Regions from separate parts of the Roseateles sp. GW821-FHT02E12 genome, predicted to be linked through region 1. Evidence: riboswitches for the same ligand, from Rfam matches in the RefSeq annotation. Region 1 holds a riboswitch; each other region holds the start of a gene.
The links. A riboswitch is a leader RNA that binds a small molecule or an ion and turns the genes downstream of it on or off. The one in region 1 is predicted to bind S-adenosylhomocysteine.
Positions count from the first base shown of each region.

Region 2: another riboswitch for S-adenosylhomocysteine. It lies ahead of metH (methionine synthase); the one in region 1 lies ahead of AC07V5_RS24040 (MFS transporter).
Region 3: another riboswitch for S-adenosylhomocysteine. It lies ahead of ahcY (adenosylhomocysteinase); the one in region 1 lies ahead of AC07V5_RS24040 (MFS transporter).

Region 1 covers NZ_JBWKVK010000004.1:253,255-258,797, reverse strand. The annotation lists gene AC07V5_RS24055 (anti-sigma factor) at 1-140, shown strand, start outside; gene AC07V5_RS24050 (aminopeptidase P family protein) at 178-1,995, shown strand; gene AC07V5_RS24045 (DUF3616 domain-containing protein) at 1,995-2,918, shown strand; gene AC07V5_RS24040 (MFS transporter) at 2,908-4,092, opposite strand; S-adenosyl-L-homocysteine riboswitch at 4,106-4,180, opposite strand; gene AC07V5_RS24035 (efflux RND transporter periplasmic adaptor subunit) at 4,243-5,076, opposite strand; gene AC07V5_RS24030 (preprotein translocase subunit SecA) at 5,073-5,543, opposite strand, start outside.
Region 2 covers NZ_JBWKVK010000001.1:1,674,802-1,680,344, forward strand. The annotation lists gene AC07V5_RS08055 (GntR family transcriptional regulator) at 1-18, opposite strand, end outside; gene AC07V5_RS08060 (HD-GYP domain-containing protein) at 161-1,363, opposite strand; S-adenosyl-L-homocysteine riboswitch at 1,447-1,517, shown strand; gene metH (methionine synthase) at 1,538-4,255, shown strand; gene AC07V5_RS08070 (glycine zipper 2TM domain-containing protein) at 4,368-4,940, shown strand; gene AC07V5_RS08075 (glutathione S-transferase C-terminal domain-containing protein) at 4,968-5,543, opposite strand, start outside.
Region 3 covers NZ_JBWKVK010000001.1:1,738,052-1,743,594, forward strand. The annotation lists gene AC07V5_RS08325 (YqcI/YcgG family protein) at 1-32, shown strand, start outside; gene AC07V5_RS08330 (OmpW/AlkL family protein) at 49-657, opposite strand; gene metF (methylenetetrahydrofolate reductase [NAD(P)H]) at 839-1,672, opposite strand; gene AC07V5_RS08340 (TlyA family RNA methyltransferase) at 1,669-2,415, opposite strand; gene ahcY (adenosylhomocysteinase) at 2,426-3,838, opposite strand; S-adenosyl-L-homocysteine riboswitch at 3,911-3,986, opposite strand; gene AC07V5_RS08350 (AraC family transcriptional regulator) at 4,007-4,906, opposite strand; gene AC07V5_RS08355 (aldo/keto reductase) at 5,062-5,543, shown strand, end outside.

The DNA.
Region 1 (5,543 bases):
TCGCCAAGGTCGGCCGCCTGGCCGTCAGCTTCGAGCCCGCCGGCGGTGGCAGCCAGCCCGGCGGCCCGTTCGTGCTGAGCGGGCACTGCGTCAAGGTCTGGGAGCCCGTCCCGCCGCCGGCCAAACCGGCCGGCTCCTAAAATCCCGCCACCGTTCCAGCCCACAAGGTCCGCCACCATGGACACCCGCACCCACGAAACCCGCCTGCGCATCGAGCGCCTGCGCGACGCCATGACCACCCAGGGCGTGCACGCCGTGCTCGTACCCTCCAGCGACCCGCACCTCTCCGAATACCTGCCCGGCCGCTGGCAGGGCCGGGAATGGCTGTCGGGCTTCACCGGCTCCGTCGGCAGCCTCGTCGTCACGCGCGAGGGCGCAGCGCTGTTTGCCGACAGCCGCTACTGGGCCCAGGCCGAGGCGCAGATCGCCGGCAGCGGCATCGCGCTGGAGAAGATGGCCACCGGCGCGTCCACGCAGTACATCGACTGGATTGCCAAGACCCTGCAGCCCGGCCAGGTGCTGGCCGTGGATGGCCAGGTGCTGGGCCTGTCGCTCGCGAACGCGCTGCGCGCCGCGATGCAACGTGCCGGGATCAAGCTGCGCACCGACGCTGACCTGCTGAAAGCAGCCTGGGATGGCCGCCCCGGCCTGCCCACCGAGCCCGTCTACGAGCACCAGTTGCCCCACGCCGCCGTGGCGCGCGCCGACAAGCTGGCCCGCGTACGCAAGGCGATGGCCAGCGTGGGCGCCAGCCACCATCTCGTGTCCACCGTGGACGACGTTGCCTGGCTGCTGAACCTGCGCGGCAGCGACGTGGAGTGCAACCCCGTCTTCATCGCCCACCTGCTGCTGGATGACAAGGCGGGCCGCCTCTTCATCGGCGACGGCAAGGTGCCGGCCGACGTGGCTGAGCGCCTGGCTGCCGACGGCGTCCAGCTCGCGCCGTACGACCAGGCCGCCAAGGCACTGGCCGCCCTGCCCCCCACGGCCAAGCTGCTGATCGACCCGCGCCGCGTGACGCTGGGCCTGCGCGAAGCCGTGCCGGCCACGGTGGCCGTCGTCGAGCAGATCAACCCGAGCACGCTGCTGAAGAGCCGCAAGACCGAGGCTGAGGCGGCCTTCATCCGCGAAGCCATGGCCGAGGACGGTGCGGCGATGTGCGAGTTCTATGCCGAGTTCGAGGCGTCGCTGGCCCGCGGCGAGCGCTGGAGCGAGCTGGATGTCGACACCAAGCTCAGTGCCGCGCGCCGCAAGCGCCCGGGCTTTGTCGGCCTCTCGTTCAGCACCATTGCCGGCTGGATGGCCAACGGCGCCCTGCCCCACTACCGCGCCACGCCCGAATCGTTCTCTCAGATCGAGGGCGACGGCCTGCTGCTGATCGACTCCGGCGGCCAGTACCACGGCGGCACGACGGACATCACGCGCGTCTGGCCCATCGGCACCGTGAGCGCCGAGCAAAAGCGCGACTACACGCTGGTGCTCAAGGGCACGCTGGCCTTGTCGCGCACGCGCTTCCCGCGCGGCACGCTCAGCCCCATGCTGGACGCCATTGCCCGCGCACCGCTGTGGGAGCACGGCCTGGACTACGGCCACGGCACCGGCCACGGCGTGGGCTATTTCCTGAACGTGCACGAAGGCCCGCAGAGCATCAGCAAGGCGATTGCCGAGCCGGCCATGGCGATGGAGCCCGGCATGATCACGTCCATCGAGCCGGGCCTGTACCGGCCGGGGCTGTGGGGCGTGCGCATCGAGAACCTCGTCATGAACGTGGCCATCGACACGCCAGAGAACAACGCCTTCGGCGAGATGCTGGCCTTCGAGACGCTGACGATCTGCCCCATCGCCACGAGCTGCATCGACAAGAGCCTGCTGCGCGCCGATGAGATTGCGTGGCTGAACGGCTATCACGCCACCGTGCGCGAGCGGTTGGCGCCCAAGGTGAGCGGCGCGGCCCTGGCCTGGCTGCTGGAACGCACCGAGCCGCTGGCCGCCTGATGCGGGCCCTAGCCGCGCTGCTGCTCTGTGCGGTTGGCGCGGCCGGAGCGCAGACGCGCTACGAAGGCCTGTGCGACGCCTCGGCCGCCGTCGCCCTGGATGCGCAGCACTTCATCGTTGCGGATGACGAGCACAACCGGCTGACCATCTACAGGCGGGGCGAGACCGGCCGGGTTGGCCAGGTTGATCTCGACAAATTCCTGAAGGCCGACAAGGAGGCCGACCTCGAAGGCGCGGCCCAGGTGGGCAACCGCATCTACTGGATCGGCTCGCATGCGCGCAACAGCGCCGGCAAGGTGCGCGAGGACCGCCAGCGCTTCTTCGCCACCGAGATCCGCGGCACGACCGTCGAGCCCGTTGGCAAGCCCTACGCCGGCCTGCTGGCCGACCTGCTGGCCACGCCGGCGCTCGGCCACCTGAAGCTGGCCGACGCCGCCGGCCGGGCGGCCGAGGCGGATGGCGGCTTCAACATCGAAGGCCTGGCCGCCGCGCCCGACGGCAACCTGCTGATCGGCCTGCGCAACCCCATCCCGCAGGGCAAGGCCATCCTCATCCCGCTGCTGAACCCGGTCGAGCTGATAGCCGGCAAAGGCCCGGCCCGCTTCGGCGCGGCCCTCCGCCTGGACCTGGGTGGCCGCGGCGTGCGCTCCATCGACCGCGTGGGCACCGGCTACCTGATCGCTGCCGGCCCACCGGCCGACGCGGGCGGCTTCGCCCTCTACCGCTGGAGCGGCAAGGTGGGCGATGCGCCCAAGCCAGTCGCCGTCGACCTGGGCACACTGCGCCCCGAGGCGCTGTTCGCCTGGCCCGACGGACAGCTGACGCTGCTCAGCGACGACGGCGGCGTCATGGTGGGCAAGAAGGCCTGCAAGGATGCCGACAAGGCCAAGCGCAGCTTCCGGGCAATGGACGTCAGGCCTTGACGGGATAACGCCACACCAGCGCCGCGCTGGCCAGCAGCATCAGCAGCACGCCGCCGAACAGCGGTGCCGCGCTGTCGGCATGACCCATGAAGGGCGCCACGACCTGCGTGCCCAAGGCGCCGGCGCCCAGCAGGGCCAGGATCAGCATGGCGGTGGCCCGGCCCATCTGAGCGGGCGGCAGGGCGAGTGCGTCGCCAAAGGTGACGGGCCCGCGGATGGCCAGCGCGCCGCAGAAGCAGAACCAGAAGGCCACCACGGCGGGGTAAGGAAGCTGGCCCAACGCGAGCGATGCGACGAGCGCGAGCGAACAGGCCACCACCTGCAAGGCGCTGCCCAGCCGCACCACCCGCGCATGGCCCAGCCGCGCGGCGAGCCGGCCCGACTGCGTCGCGAACAGCATGAAGGCGCTGACGCCGATGACCTGCTGCATGGCGAAGGCGCCCGAGCCCAGGCCCAGCGTGTGCTGCAGCAGCTGGGGCGAACTGGCCAGGAAGGTCAGCAAGGCGCCGATGCACAGCGCATGTGACAGCGCCAGGCGCAGGAAGCGCGGGTTGCGCGCGATGCCCAGATAGCTGGCGTGGTGAGCCATGTCCAGCCCGGGCAGCCGGCGCGGCGCGATCTTGACCACCCAGGGCAGCACGACCAGCGCCAGCACCATCAGCACCCAGAACGTGCCGCGCCAGTCCGTCACGCGCAGCAGCAGCGCACCAACGACCGGCGCAGCCGCCGGCACGATGGACTCGACCATCGCGATCGCGGCAATGCCGCGCACAACGTCCGCATCGGCCAGCGTGGCCCGCACGACGCTGGGCGCCACGATGGTGGCCGCCGCAGCTGCCACGCCCTGCAGCAGGCGCAGCACCAGCAGCGTCTCGATGTTGGGCGCCAGCGCGCAGCCCAGGCTGGTCAGTGCCAGCAGCGCCAGGCCCACCTCCATGCACAGGCGCGGGCCGAGGCGATTCAACAGCTCGCCCCACAGCAACTGGGCGCCGGCCAGCCCGGCGAGGTAGACGGCCACGGTGGCCTGGGCGAGCGGCACGCTGATGCCCAGCGCCGACTGCAGCGCCGGCACGGCAGGCAGATAGAGATCCAACGCGGCCATGCTGACGCCGGTGACGAAGGCCAACGGCAGGATGGTGCGTATGGATGCGGAGGATGCGGGGGCGGAATGCAAAAGGGCCTCTTCTTCACAGAGGGCGCCCTTGTCCTGTCGTCAGCACCGAGCGTGGCGGAGATCCTCCGTCGCAGCACCCCTCGGCGTGACGGCGCCGTCGAGCGGCGCGAGACCGGATTCTAAGGAACGGTCAAAGCCGCAGTGACTCGCTCAGAGAAAGCGCACCTTGCAGCGCACGCCGGCCGGGATGTCGCCGTTCGGGTTGGGCAGCTCCAGCCGCACGCCGAACGAGCCGCTGGCCGAGTCCATGACGCCGTCGACGACCTTGATCTGTGCCTTCCACTGCCCCTTGAGCGGTGCCTCCGGTGTGATCTCGGCCGTGCGCCCGGCCTTGAGCTGGCCCACCAGCGACACGGGCAGCACGACCTCGACACGCAGTGGATTGGTCTGCGCCATCTTCAGGATGGGGCGCGAGCCCTCGCCGGTGAAGGCCAGCTCGCCGGGGTTCTGGAGCCGGTCGGTGACGACGCCATTGAACGGCGCGCGCAGGGCCCGCTGCTTCATGACGGCGCCCAGGCGCTGGGCTTCGATGCCGGCCAGGCGGCGGTTGTCCACGGCCAGCGCCAGTTCGGCCTCGGCCACGCGCAGTTCGGCCTGAGCTTCGTCGCGGTCCTGGGCGGTGATGTAGTTCTGCTCACGCAGGTCCTCGCGGCGGCGGAACTTCTCGCGAGCGTAGTCGGCGCGGGCGCGGGCCACGCGCAGCTCGGCCTCGGATTCGGCGCGCTGCTGCGCACCGGCCAGGGCTTCGCGCTCGACGCTGCCGTCCAGCAGCACCAGCGTGTCGCCAGCGCGCACCTGGCTGCCGCGCTCCACCAGCACCTTGTCGATGAGGGCATTGGCGGGGCTGCGGATCTCGATGCGCTGGTTGGGTTCGATGAGGCAGTCGTAGCCCGCTGGCGCGGCAGGAGCGACGGGAGCGGAAGCAGGCTTGGGCGCCTGCGCGAGCGCGGCCGAGGACAACAGCAGAAGAGGCAGGGCTTTCATATCTGGTTTCCGGCGAATCCAAGCAGGTTGTCGAGTTGGCGGTCGGCCTTGAGCGTGCGGCGGCGCATGGCGGCGTGCAGGCGGCCGGCATGGCCTTGCGCCGTGCGGCGCAGCAGCTCCAGCGCCCAGGTGGGGAGTTCGTCGCGGCCGGTGAAGAGCCGGCCTAGCAGCGCCTGCAGCGTGGCGGCATGGGCCGTGAAGATCTCGTCGTCGAGCGCCACGATGGCCAGCGCCACGCCGGGGTCGCCCTGGCGCGCGCCGCGGCCGACGAGCTGGCGGTCGATGCGGGCCGAGTCGTGGAACTCCGTCAGCAACACGGCCAGGCCGCCCTTGGCCGTCACGCTGGGCTCGAGGTGGATGTCGGTGCCGCGCCCGGCCATGTTGGTGGCCACCGTCACGGCACCGGGCTCGCCGGCGGTGGAGACGATGTCGGCCTCCTCCTTGTCCTGGCGCGCGTTCAGCACGCG
Region 2 (5,543 bases), on a different contig from region 1:
GACGATCTGCAGATACATCGGCCGGGCGTCCGTCTGGGAGATGAAAAGACTGCTGTGCATAATGTGTATACACAGAATATATGCACAGTTCGGCAAACGCAAGTGCCGAATGAAAAGAGCGGCCCGTGGGCCGCTCTTGCTGGGTGACGTCAGGGCGCGCTCAGAGCTTGAGCAGCGCTTCCAGGTTCACACGCAGCTTCAGCTCCGCCGGCGCCAGGCTGGCCGCGATGGCCTGCGAGGCCAGCCGCGTGTCGCGCGGCACGGGGTTGCTCAAGGGGCTGCCGCTCTTGCCGATCAGCGCGGCCACCAGCGGCTCGTTGGCGCTGAAGCCACGCTTGAAGACGATGCCGATCTCGCCGTTGGCCAGCCGCACGATGCTGCCCGGCGGGTAGAGGCCGACGGTCTTGATGAGGGCCGCGCCGGCTTCGTCGGGCTGCTGGTGTTCGTCGAGAAAGACGGCGCGCGCCGCGGCGGCACCGCTCAGGGCCTGGCGGCTGCGGCGGGGCGACAGGCGCGCACCGAAGAGGTCGATGCGGCGCAGCAGGCGTGCCAGCCGCTCGCCGTCGCCGCGGCTTGCCAGCGGGCCGGGCCCGGCTTCGTGGTGAAGGCGCACGGCCGTCAGCCAGGCCTCGTCGGTGACGCCGACCTGGGCGAGCTTGGCCGCCGCACGGTCGCCATGGGCGGCCAGGGCCTGGCGCTGCGCGGGTGTGGCGGTGTCGACCTGGTTGGCCAGGCGATCATGCGCGGCGCCGGCGCCGTAGTTCATCGTCAGCGCGGCGCCCTGCAGGGCCTCGCGCAGCGCGGGCGGCAGCTGCAGTTGTTGGGCGACGAGGTCGGCCAGCAGCAGCGTCAGCAGCGCGTGGCGGGCGCTGTAGTCGCCGAACTCCTGGCTGCTCTCGAACACCAGCAGCATCAGCGTTGCGTCGGGGTGGGCGTGCAGGCGCTTCAGCGCGGCGTCGCGCAGGGTAACGAGGCGGCCGGTGAAGTCCACCGGATCGGCCTCGCGCAGCAGGCCGTGGGTGTGCAGCAGCAGGTCAGACCAGGCCTCGCGCGGGCCTTGTTCCACCTTGGCCGGCACCAGCGAGTCCAGCCGGAAGGCGCCGTCGGCCTTGGCGATGTCGGACAGCGGCACGTCCTGCATGACCATGGTGTCCAGCCGGTGGGCCAGCGCGCGCTGGTATTCCATCGTGTCGGCGGAGTTCACCCAGGCGCCGCCGTCGACGAGGCTGCGCACCAGTGGGGAGTCGCGCAGCACCTGGCCGCGCGCGAACAGCAGCTTGCCGCTGGCGTCGAAGAGGTCGTAGGGCAGTGTCATGCCCAGCCGCAGCGTGCGGGTGGGCAGAGGGATGAGTTCAGAGGCCATGGATCAGGGCATTCTCATGGGCCTTCGGCTTAAGCGAGCCGTTCTTGAGCTACGGCGAAGGGGCGGCTGCGTAGAATTCCCGCCCATCCGAGGAGCGCTGCGACGGGTTTTCTTGCCTGCCAGGCTCGGATTTCTGAAACGGCGCTCATCGATCTTCCGCCTGAGATGCCATCGATGACCACCCCCCCTTCGCCTCCCGCGCTCAAGCTCTCCGGCCTGGAACCTGTTGCCATCGACTCCAGCAGCCTGTTCGTCAACATCGGCGAGCGCACCAACGTCACCGGCTCCAAGGCCTTCGCCCGCATGATCCTCGCGGGCCAGTTCGAGCAGGCGCTGGCCGTGGCGCGCCAGCAGGTGGAGAACGGCGCGCAGGTCATCGACATCAACATGGACGAGGCCATGCTGGACAGCCAGGCGGCCATGGTGCGCTTCCTGAACCTGATCGCCGGCGAGCCCGAGATCGCCCGTGTGCCGATCATGATCGACTCGTCCAAGTGGAGCGTCATCGAGGCCGGCCTGAAGTGCATCCAGGGCAAGGGCATCGTCAACTCCATCTCGCTGAAGGAAGGCGAGGCCGAGTTCAAGCGCCAGGCCAAGCTGGTGAAGCGCTTCGGCGCGGCCGCGGTCGTGATGGCCTTCGATGAGAAAGGCCAGGCCGACACCTTCGCGCGCAAGAAGGAGATCTGCGAGCGGGCCTACCGCTTCCTCGTGGACGAGGTGGATTTCCCGCCCGAGGACATCATCTTCGACCCCAACATCTTCGCCATCGCCACGGGCATCGAGGAGCACGACAACTACGCCGTGGACTTCATCGAGGCCACGCGCTGGATCAAGCAGAACCTGCCCGGCGCCAAGGTGTCGGGCGGTGTGAGCAACGTGTCCTTCAGCTTCCGCGGCAACGAGCCGGTGCGCGAGGCCATCCACACCGTGTTCCTGTACCACGCCATCCAGGCGGGCATGGACATGGGCATCGTCAACGCCGGCATGGTGGGCGTGTACGACGACCTCGACGCCGAGCTGCGCGAGCGCGTGGAAGACGTGGTGCTGAACCGCCGGGCTGATGCCGGTGAGCGTTTGATCGAGATCGCCGACCGCGCCAAGAGCGCCGGCAAGGACGACTCCGCCCGCCTGGCCTGGCGCGCGGGCGACGTGAACCAGCGGCTGTCGCACGCGCTGGTGCACGGCATCACCGACTTCATCACCGAGGACACCGAGGAGGCCTGGGTTGCCATCTCCGCGGGCGGCGGCCGCCCGCTGCACGTCATCGAAGGCCCGCTGATGGCCGGCATGAACGTCGTCGGCGACCTGTTCGGCCAGGGCAAGATGTTCCTGCCGCAGGTGGTGAAGAGCGCCCGCGTGATGAAGCAGGCCGTGGCCCACCTGCTGCCCTACATCGAGGAAGAAAAGCGCCTGCTGATCGAAGGCGGCGGCGACGCCAAGCCCAAGGGCAAGATCGTCATCGCCACCGTCAAGGGCGATGTGCACGACATCGGCAAGAACATCGTCACGGTGGTCTTGCAGTGCAACAACTACGAGGTCGTCAACATGGGCGTCATGGTGCCGGCCCAGGACATCCTTCGCAAAGCCAAGGAAGAGGGCGCGGACATCATTGGCCTGTCGGGCCTGATCACGCCGAGCCTCGAGGAGATGCAGCACGTCGCGGCCGAGATGCAGCGCGACGACTACTTCGCCTCGCGCCGCATGCCGCTGCTGATCGGCGGCGCGACGACCAGCCGCGTGCACACGGCCGTCAAGATCTCGCCGCACTACGAGGGGCCGGTCGTCTACGTGCCCGATGCGTCGCGCGCCGTGGGCGTGTGCACGGAGCTGCTCAGCGACGACCGCGCCGCGGCCTACATCGCCGAGCTGAAGGTCGACATCGAGAAGACCCGCCAACTGCATGCCAACAAGAAGCAGACGCCGCTGGTGACGCTGGCGCAGGCCCGCGCCAACAAGGCGGTGCTGGACCTGAGCCGCGTCGCCCCCGCGCCGAAGTTCATCGGCCGGCGCGTGCTGAAGAACCTCGACCTGGCCGAGCTGGCGCGGTACATCGACTGGGCGCCGTACTTCCAGACCTGGGACCTGGCCGGGCCTTATCCCGCCATCCTCGATGACGCCGTCGTCGGTGCCGAGGCGCGCAAGGTGTTTGCCGACGCGCAGGCGATGCTGAAGAAGATCATCGACGGCCGCTGGCTGCAGGCTCATGCCGTCTTCGGGCTCTACCCCGCCGCACGCGTGGACGAGGACGACATCGCGCTCTATGCCGACGAGAGCCGCGCCGCGCCGCTGATGACCTGGCACGGCCTGCGCATGCAGAGCGAGCGTCCGGTGGTGGAGGGTGTGAAGCGGCCCAACCGCTGCCTGTCCGATTTCGTGGCCGAGCGTGGCGACCACGTCGGCATGTTCGCGGTGACCGCGGGCCTGGGTGTCGACAAGAAGGAAGCCGACTTCCTGGCCACCCACGACGACTACTCGGCCATCATGCTCAAGGCCCTGGCCGACCGCCTGGCCGAGGCCGCCGCCGAATGGCTGCACGAGCGCGTGCGCCGCGAGTTCTGGGGCTATGCGGCGGCTGAGGGCTTGTCCAACGCCGAACTCATCGCCGAGAAGTACGCCGGCGTCCGCCCCGCGCCCGGCTATCCGGCCTGCCCGGATCACCTGTCCAAGCGCGACCTCTTCCGCGTGCTGGCACCCGAGGAGATCGGCATGGGCCTGACCGACAGCATGGCCATGACGCCGGCTGCCAGCGTCAGCGGCTTCTACCTGGCCCACCCCGACGCGGCCTATTTCAACGTCGGCCGCATCGGCGACGACCAACTCGCCGACTGGGCCGCGCGCTGCGGCCTGGGCGATGCCGACGCCCGGCGGGCCCTGGCCCCGTTGCTCGGCTGATACGCCCCGTCGATCGCGGCGGGCCAGATGTAACTGAAGCGGCCTTGTCCTACAGGGCAGGCCGCGGCGTAGCGGCATCCTTTCAACATCGTTCAAACACACCGGAGTCTCCATGTCGACCCCCACACTTCCCGTCAAGTCCACCCAGATCGTCGCCGGCGTTGCCGTCGTGCTGGCATTGCTGGGTGGCGCCTACGCGGTGGGCCGTTCGGGCGGCAGCAACGAACCGGTTGCCGCAGCAGCGCAGCCGGCCGCCGCGCAGGACACGCGCCAGCCGCAGCGCCTGGCCGCCGCGGACCCCGTTCGTGAGGCCCGCCCCGCGCCCGTCGTGGAGCAAAGCCAGCCGGCCTTGTGCCAGAGCTGCGGCCGCGTGACCGACGTGCACACCGAATCCCGCCACGGCAAGGCCAGCGGCGTGGGCGCGGTGGGCGGCGCCGTGGTTGGCGGCCTGCTGGGCAACATGGTGGGCGGCGGCAATGGCCGCAAGCTGGCCACGGTGGCCGGTGCTGTCGGTGGCGGCTATGCCGGCAACGAGATCGAGAAGAACCAGAAGACCTACAACGTCTGGGTCATCCAGGTGCAGGAGCGCGACGGCCGCACGCGCCGCTTTGAACGCAATGCTGACCCCGGCCTGCGTGTCGGCGACGAAGTCCGCCTCACCGAGAACGGCTTCGTGCGCTCCTGAGCCTTCGGCTTGGATCTCGCGGCCAGCTCACCTGGCCATGAGGGGCGGCGTCCAGTAGCGCTGCCAGATGCGGTCGTGATAGGCCAGCACATGGGGCTGACCCCGCACGAAGTCCTTCACCGGGCTCTCGAAGGGGTGGCGGACCAGCGCATGGATCGCGCCGAAGACCGTGGCGTCGGTGGCGCAGGGTTCCGTGCCGAACAGGTAGGGCCCCGGCTGCAGCAGCGTCGCCAGCGCTTGGCAGGCCTTCAGCCCCAGTTGCACGACCTCGTCGTAGGAATGCCGTGCCACGCCCTGGTACCAGGCTTGCCGGGCGAGCTGCCGGCGGGCCTGGGCGATGGCCAGTGGCCCCACCAGCGGCACCAGCGGGCGTTGCCACCGCGGCACGCTGCGGCGCGCGTAGTCCAGCAGCAGCGGCTTGTAGAGCTCGACATTGCTGGGCACGCACCAGCGCAGGTAGAGGCAGAGGAAGTAGAGCCGATCCTCGACCAGTGCAGCCACGGCCGCGGCCTGAGCCTGCTGCACCGGGGTCAGCGCCTGATTGCTCAGCGCGCGGTCGTCGCGCTGCTGCAGGTGCTCGATGATGAAGTCCGAGTCCGGCAC
Region 3 (5,543 bases), on a different contig from region 1:
CGCAGTCGGGGCGCTGCCCCTTCGCTGGCTGACGGCTTGCGCCGTGGTTCAGAAGCGCCAGCCCAGGCCCACGCTGGCCAGCGTCGGGTTGACCTTGAACTTGCCTGCCGACGCGCCGTTGGAATAGACCGTCGTGCCCAGGTTGACCTTCTTCAGGTCGAAGTTCAGATAGGTGCCCTGGGTGATCTCGACGTCAGCGCCCGCCTGCCAGGCCACGCCGAAGCTGTTGTGCTTGATGCTGGGCTTGAGCGCGGCCTGCACGGCGGGGGCGAACTCGACCGACGAGAAGTGGGTGTAGTTCACGCCGGCGCCAACGTAGGGGCGCACGGTGCCGGTCGGGTTGAAGTGGTACTGCAGCGTCAGCGTGGGCGGCAGGTGCTTGAGCGAGCCGATGGCGCTGCCGTTGGAATAGAGGGTCTGCTTCTGCGGATAGGTCAGGATCAGCTCGGCCGCGAGGTTGGGCGCGATGAAGTAGCTGAAGTCGACCTCCGGGAAGGTCTTGTTGTTGATCGACAGACCCAGCCCCGTGCTGTCCTTGTTGGCCGAGTCCAGGCGCAGGGCGCGCACGCGCACCAGCAGCGGGCCTTCGTCGGCCTGGGCCAGCGGGGCGGCCAGCGCGGCAAGGACGGCGACGAGGACGGGAATCTTCTTGAACATGGATGGCTCCTGAGAATGGGGCGGGCCCCGATGGAGTCATTCCACGTCGTGCGTCTTTCGGCGAATTTGATGCAGCGCAACATGGTTGCGCCGCCCTACCCGCGGTGGCGGTGTGGCTTTGTGTTGGGTCAATCTCGCGCGAGATTGCAGGGCATCCGCGCAACGGCGCGGCTGCGGCCGCTCAGCGCCCGAGACCCAGGCGCTTGCAGAGTTCCAGCGTCAACGCGCTCTGGTTGAGCGTGTAGAAGTGGATGCCCGGCGCGCCGCCGTCGATCAGGCGTTCGCACAGGCGGGTGATGACGTCCAGGCCGAAGCCGCGGATGCTGGCGGCGTCGTCCATGAAACCTTCCATCTTCATCTGCACCCAGCGCGGGATGTCGATGCCGTCGCGCTGCGCGAACTGGGCGATGCGGCCGTAGTTGTGGAAGGGCATGATGCCCGGCACGATGGGCTGGGTGACGCCCAGCTTGCGCGCCTCGTCGACGAAGTGGAAATAGGCGTCGGCGTTGAAGAAGAACTGCGTGATCGCGCCGTCGGCGCCGGCGCGCATCTTGTCGGCGAAGTGCTGCATGTCCTTGGCGGCGTAGCGCTGCTGCGGATGCACCTCGGGATAGGCGGCGACCTCGATGTGCCAGTCGGGCCCTTGCGTCTCGCGGATGAAGCTGACCAGCTCCGACGCGTAGCGGAACTCGCCCGCCGTGGCCGTGCCGCTGGGCAGGTCGCCGCGCAGCGCGACGACGCGGTGGATGTTCTGCGCGCGGTAGGTGGCAAGGATCTCGGCGATGTTCTCGCGCGTGGAGCCGACGCAGCTGAGGTGCGGCGCGGCCTCGAAGCCGGCGGCGGCGATGTCCATCACGGCGGACAGCGTCTTGTCGCGTGTGGAGCCGCCGGCGCCGTAGGTGACGCTGAAGTACTGCGGCGACAGCGCGCCCAGTTCCTGCACGACGGTCTTGAGTTTCTCGACGCCGACCGGCGTGTTGGGCGGGAAGAATTCGAACGAAACAGGGGTGCTCATCGGGAGGCCCACAAAAAGAATTCGCGATTGCCATCACCGCCGGTGATGGGGCTGTCGAAATAGTCCAGCACCTTGAGGCCGAGCGCCGTGCAGGCCAGGCGCACGCGGCCTTCCAGGCGGGGGTAATCGGCCTCGTCCTTGACGAGACCGCGCTTGTCCAGCGCCTTCGGGCCCAGCTCGAACTGCGGCTTGATCAGCACCAGCAGGTGGCCGTGCGACTCCAGCCAGGGCAGCAGCTCGGGCAGGCTGCCCACCATGGAGATGAAGCTCAGGTCGCCGACGATGAGCGTGAAGCCGCCCGTCGGCGCATGCGAGCGCAGCCCGGCCAGCTCGCGCACGTGCACGCCTTCCAGCGCCGTCACGCGCGCATCCGCCAGCAGCCGCGGGTGCAGCTGGCTGTGGCCCACGTCGATGCCGACGACATGCCGTGCACCGCGCATCAGCAGGCAGTCGGTGAAGCCGCCGGTGCTCTGGCCGACGTCCAGTACCGTGTGGGTGCGGACGTCGAAGCCGGTGCGTGCCAGCGCCCCCTCCAACTTGAGCCCGCCGCGCGACACATAGCGCAGCTCGGCGTCGTCGGTGACGCGCAGCTGCGCCGTCTCGGGCAGGTCCTCGCCGGCCTTCTTCAGCACGACCCAGCCGGTGGGCGAGGCCCATTCGGCGGCGCCGTTCTGGATCAGGCGCTGCGCGGCCGAGCGCGTGGGCGCCAGGCCTTGGCCTACGAGGATCTGGTCTGCGCGCATCGGCTCTTGATCAGTAGCGATAGGTGTCCGGCTTGTACGGCCCGGCCTTGTTCACGCCGATGTACGCGGCCTGCTCTTCGGTCAGCTCGGTCAGCTGCGCGTTCAGCGTGGTCAGCTGCAGGCGGGCGACCTTTTCGTCCAGGTGCTTGGGCAGCACGTAGACCTGGCCGACGGCGTAGTTGTCCTTGTGCGCGTAGAGCTCGATCTGGGCGATGGTCTGGTTCGCGAACGAGCTGCTCATCACGTAGCTTGGGTGGCCTGTGCCGCAGCCTAGGTTCACGAGGCGGCCCTTGGCCAGCAGGATGATGCGCTTGCCGTCCGGGAAGATGACGTGGTCGACCTGGGGCTTGATCTCTTCCCACTCGTACTTCTCGAGCGACGCGACGTCGATCTCGTTGTCGAAGTGGCCGATGTTGCTGACGATGGCGTTGTTCTTCATCGCGGCCATGTGCTCGTGGCGGATGACGTTCTTGTTGCCGGTCGTCGTCACGAAGATGTCGGCCTTGTCGGCGGCGTATTCCATCGTCACGACGCGGTAGCCTTCCATCGCGGCCTGCAGCGCGCAGATGGGGTCGATCTCGGTCACCCAGACCTGGGCCGACAGCGCACGCAGCGCTTGGGCCGAGCCCTTGCCCACGTCGCCATAGCCGGCCACGACGGCGATCTTGCCGGCCACCATCACGTCGGTCGCGCGCTTGATGCCGTCCACCAGGGATTCACGGCAGCCGTACAGGTTGTCGAACTTGCTCTTCGTGACCGAGTCGTTCACGTTGATGGCGCGGAACAGCAGCGTGCCCTTGGCCGACATTTCCTTCAAGCGGTGCACGCCCGTCGTCGTCTCTTCCGTCACGCCGATGATCTCGGCGCTCTTGCGGGTGTACCAGGTGCCGTCTTCGGCAACCTTCTTCTTGATGGCCGCGAACAGGATGCGCTCTTCCTCGCTGCCGGGGTTGGCCAGCACGGACAGATCCTTCTCGGCCTTCTGGCCCAGGTGCATCAGCAGCGTCGCGTCGCCGCCGTCGTCCAGGATCATGTTCGGGCCTTCGCCCGGCTCGCCCTTGCCGGCGAATTCGAAGATGCGGTGGGTGTAGTCCCAGTAGTCTTCCAGCGTCTCGCCCTTGTAGGCGAACACGGGGGTGCCGACGGCGGCCAGCGCAGCGGCGGCGTGATCCTGCGTCGAGAAGATGTTGCACGAAGCCCAGCGCACTTCGGCGCCCAGGGCTTGCAGCGTCTCGACGAGCACGGCCGTCTGGATGGTCATGTGCAGCGAGCCGGTGACGCGCGCGCCCTTGAGCGGCTGGGTCTCGGCGTGCTCCTTGCGGATGGCCATCAGCGCCGGCATTTCATGCTCGGCGATCTTGATTTCCTTGCGGCCCCAGGCGGCGAGGGACAGGTCTTTGACGAGGTAGTCGGTGGTGCTCATGCGGGCTCCTTCAAGCGAATGAAGCCGCTGGTGCTGTGCCGGGTAGTTCAGGACTCACCCCGGCCAGGGGCCAGCGGGTGAGCGCAGTTGCAGGATGAAGTTCCGAGCCTGGCCTCAATGGTGCTGAGGTTGCAACGCTCCTCGGAAGCCCGCCATTCTATGTGTTGGTCAGGCGGCGGTGGCGCGCAGAAGTGCGACGTCTTCACGCGGCGGCGCACCAAAGAGCCGCCGGTACTCGCGGCTGAACTGCGATGGGCTCTCGTAGCCCACGCGGTGGGCGGCGCTGGCGGCGTCCAGCCCGTCGCCCAGCATCAGCCGGCGCGCCTGCTGCAGCCGCAATGTTTTTTGGAACTGCAAGGGCGACAAGGCTGTGAGCTGCTTGAAGCGCAGGTGCAGCGTCGACGGGCTCATGTGCGCCAGCGCGGCGAGCTCGTCGATGGAGAGCGGCTCGGCAAAGCGGCTCGTCAACTGCTCGATGACGCGGTTGAGCCGGCGCGCCACGCCATCGCCCTGGGCCAGCGCGCGCAGCCGTGGGCCGAGCGGCCCGGTCAGCACGCGGTAGAGGATCTCGCGCTGCAGCAGTGGCGCCAGCGTCTTCAGGTCCTGCGGGCTGTCCAGCAGCTGCAGCAGGCGCAGCGCCGCGTCCAGCAGCGGCGCGGTGACGGGCGCGACCTGCAGGCCGGCGTCGCTCTCGGCGGCTGGTGCGTCGCCGTCCAGCAGCAGCTCAGCCAGGGCTTGGGTCTCGCAGCTCAGCCGCAGGCAGACGTAGGGCTTGTCGGGGCTGGCCTCGACGACGCGACCGCGCGGCAGCGTCGTCACCGGCACGATCAGGCATTGCATCGCGTCGTAGTGCACGACGCGCTCGCCCAGCGTGGCCTGCTTGCGGCCCTGCAGCACCAGCACCAGGCCGGGTTCGTAGATGGCCGGCACCGGCAGCGCGGGGGCGCTGGCGCGGATCAGGCGCAGCCAGGGGAGAGCCGTCTGATGCAGGCCGTCGCCGGGCGTGCGGGCGAGTGCGAGCGCGACGGTGCGTTCACGCAGGGCCTGGAGATCGTCGTCAGTGGACATGCAGGCGATTGTGCAAAGGCTTGCGTCGGCCCGACGCTGCGTGGGGCCTTGAGCCGGAGGATCAGGCAAGCATGCCCGAGCTTTGTGCTGGGCGAGTGCCCCGCCGGTTTCTAAGCTCTCGCCATCCCGTCGATGATCCCTTCAAGGAGCCCACCATGACCCACTCACCCCTGTCTCGCCGCCGCCTCGGCACCCACGGCCCCGACGTCTCGGCCCTCGGCCTGGGCTGCATGGGCATGTCCGATTTCTACGGCCCGGCCGACGACGCGCAATCGCTGGGAGTGCTGCACCACGCGCTGGACATCGGCATCAACTTCCTCGACACGGCCGACATGTACGGCATTGGCGCCAACGAGCGCCTGCTGTCGCCACTGCTGGCCGCGCGCCGCGCCGAGGTCGTCATCGCCACCAAGTTCGGCCATGTGCGTGCGCCGGATGGCGCTGCCGTGCGCATTGACGGCAGCCCAGCCTATGTGCGCGAGGCCTGCGACGCGAGCCTGAAGCGGCTGGGCGTCGACCGCATCGACCTCTACTACCAGCACCGCGTCGACAAGACCGTGCCCATCGAGGAGACGGTCGGCGCGATGGCCGAGCTGGTGAAGGTGGGCAAGGTCAAGCACCTGGGCCTGTCCGAAGC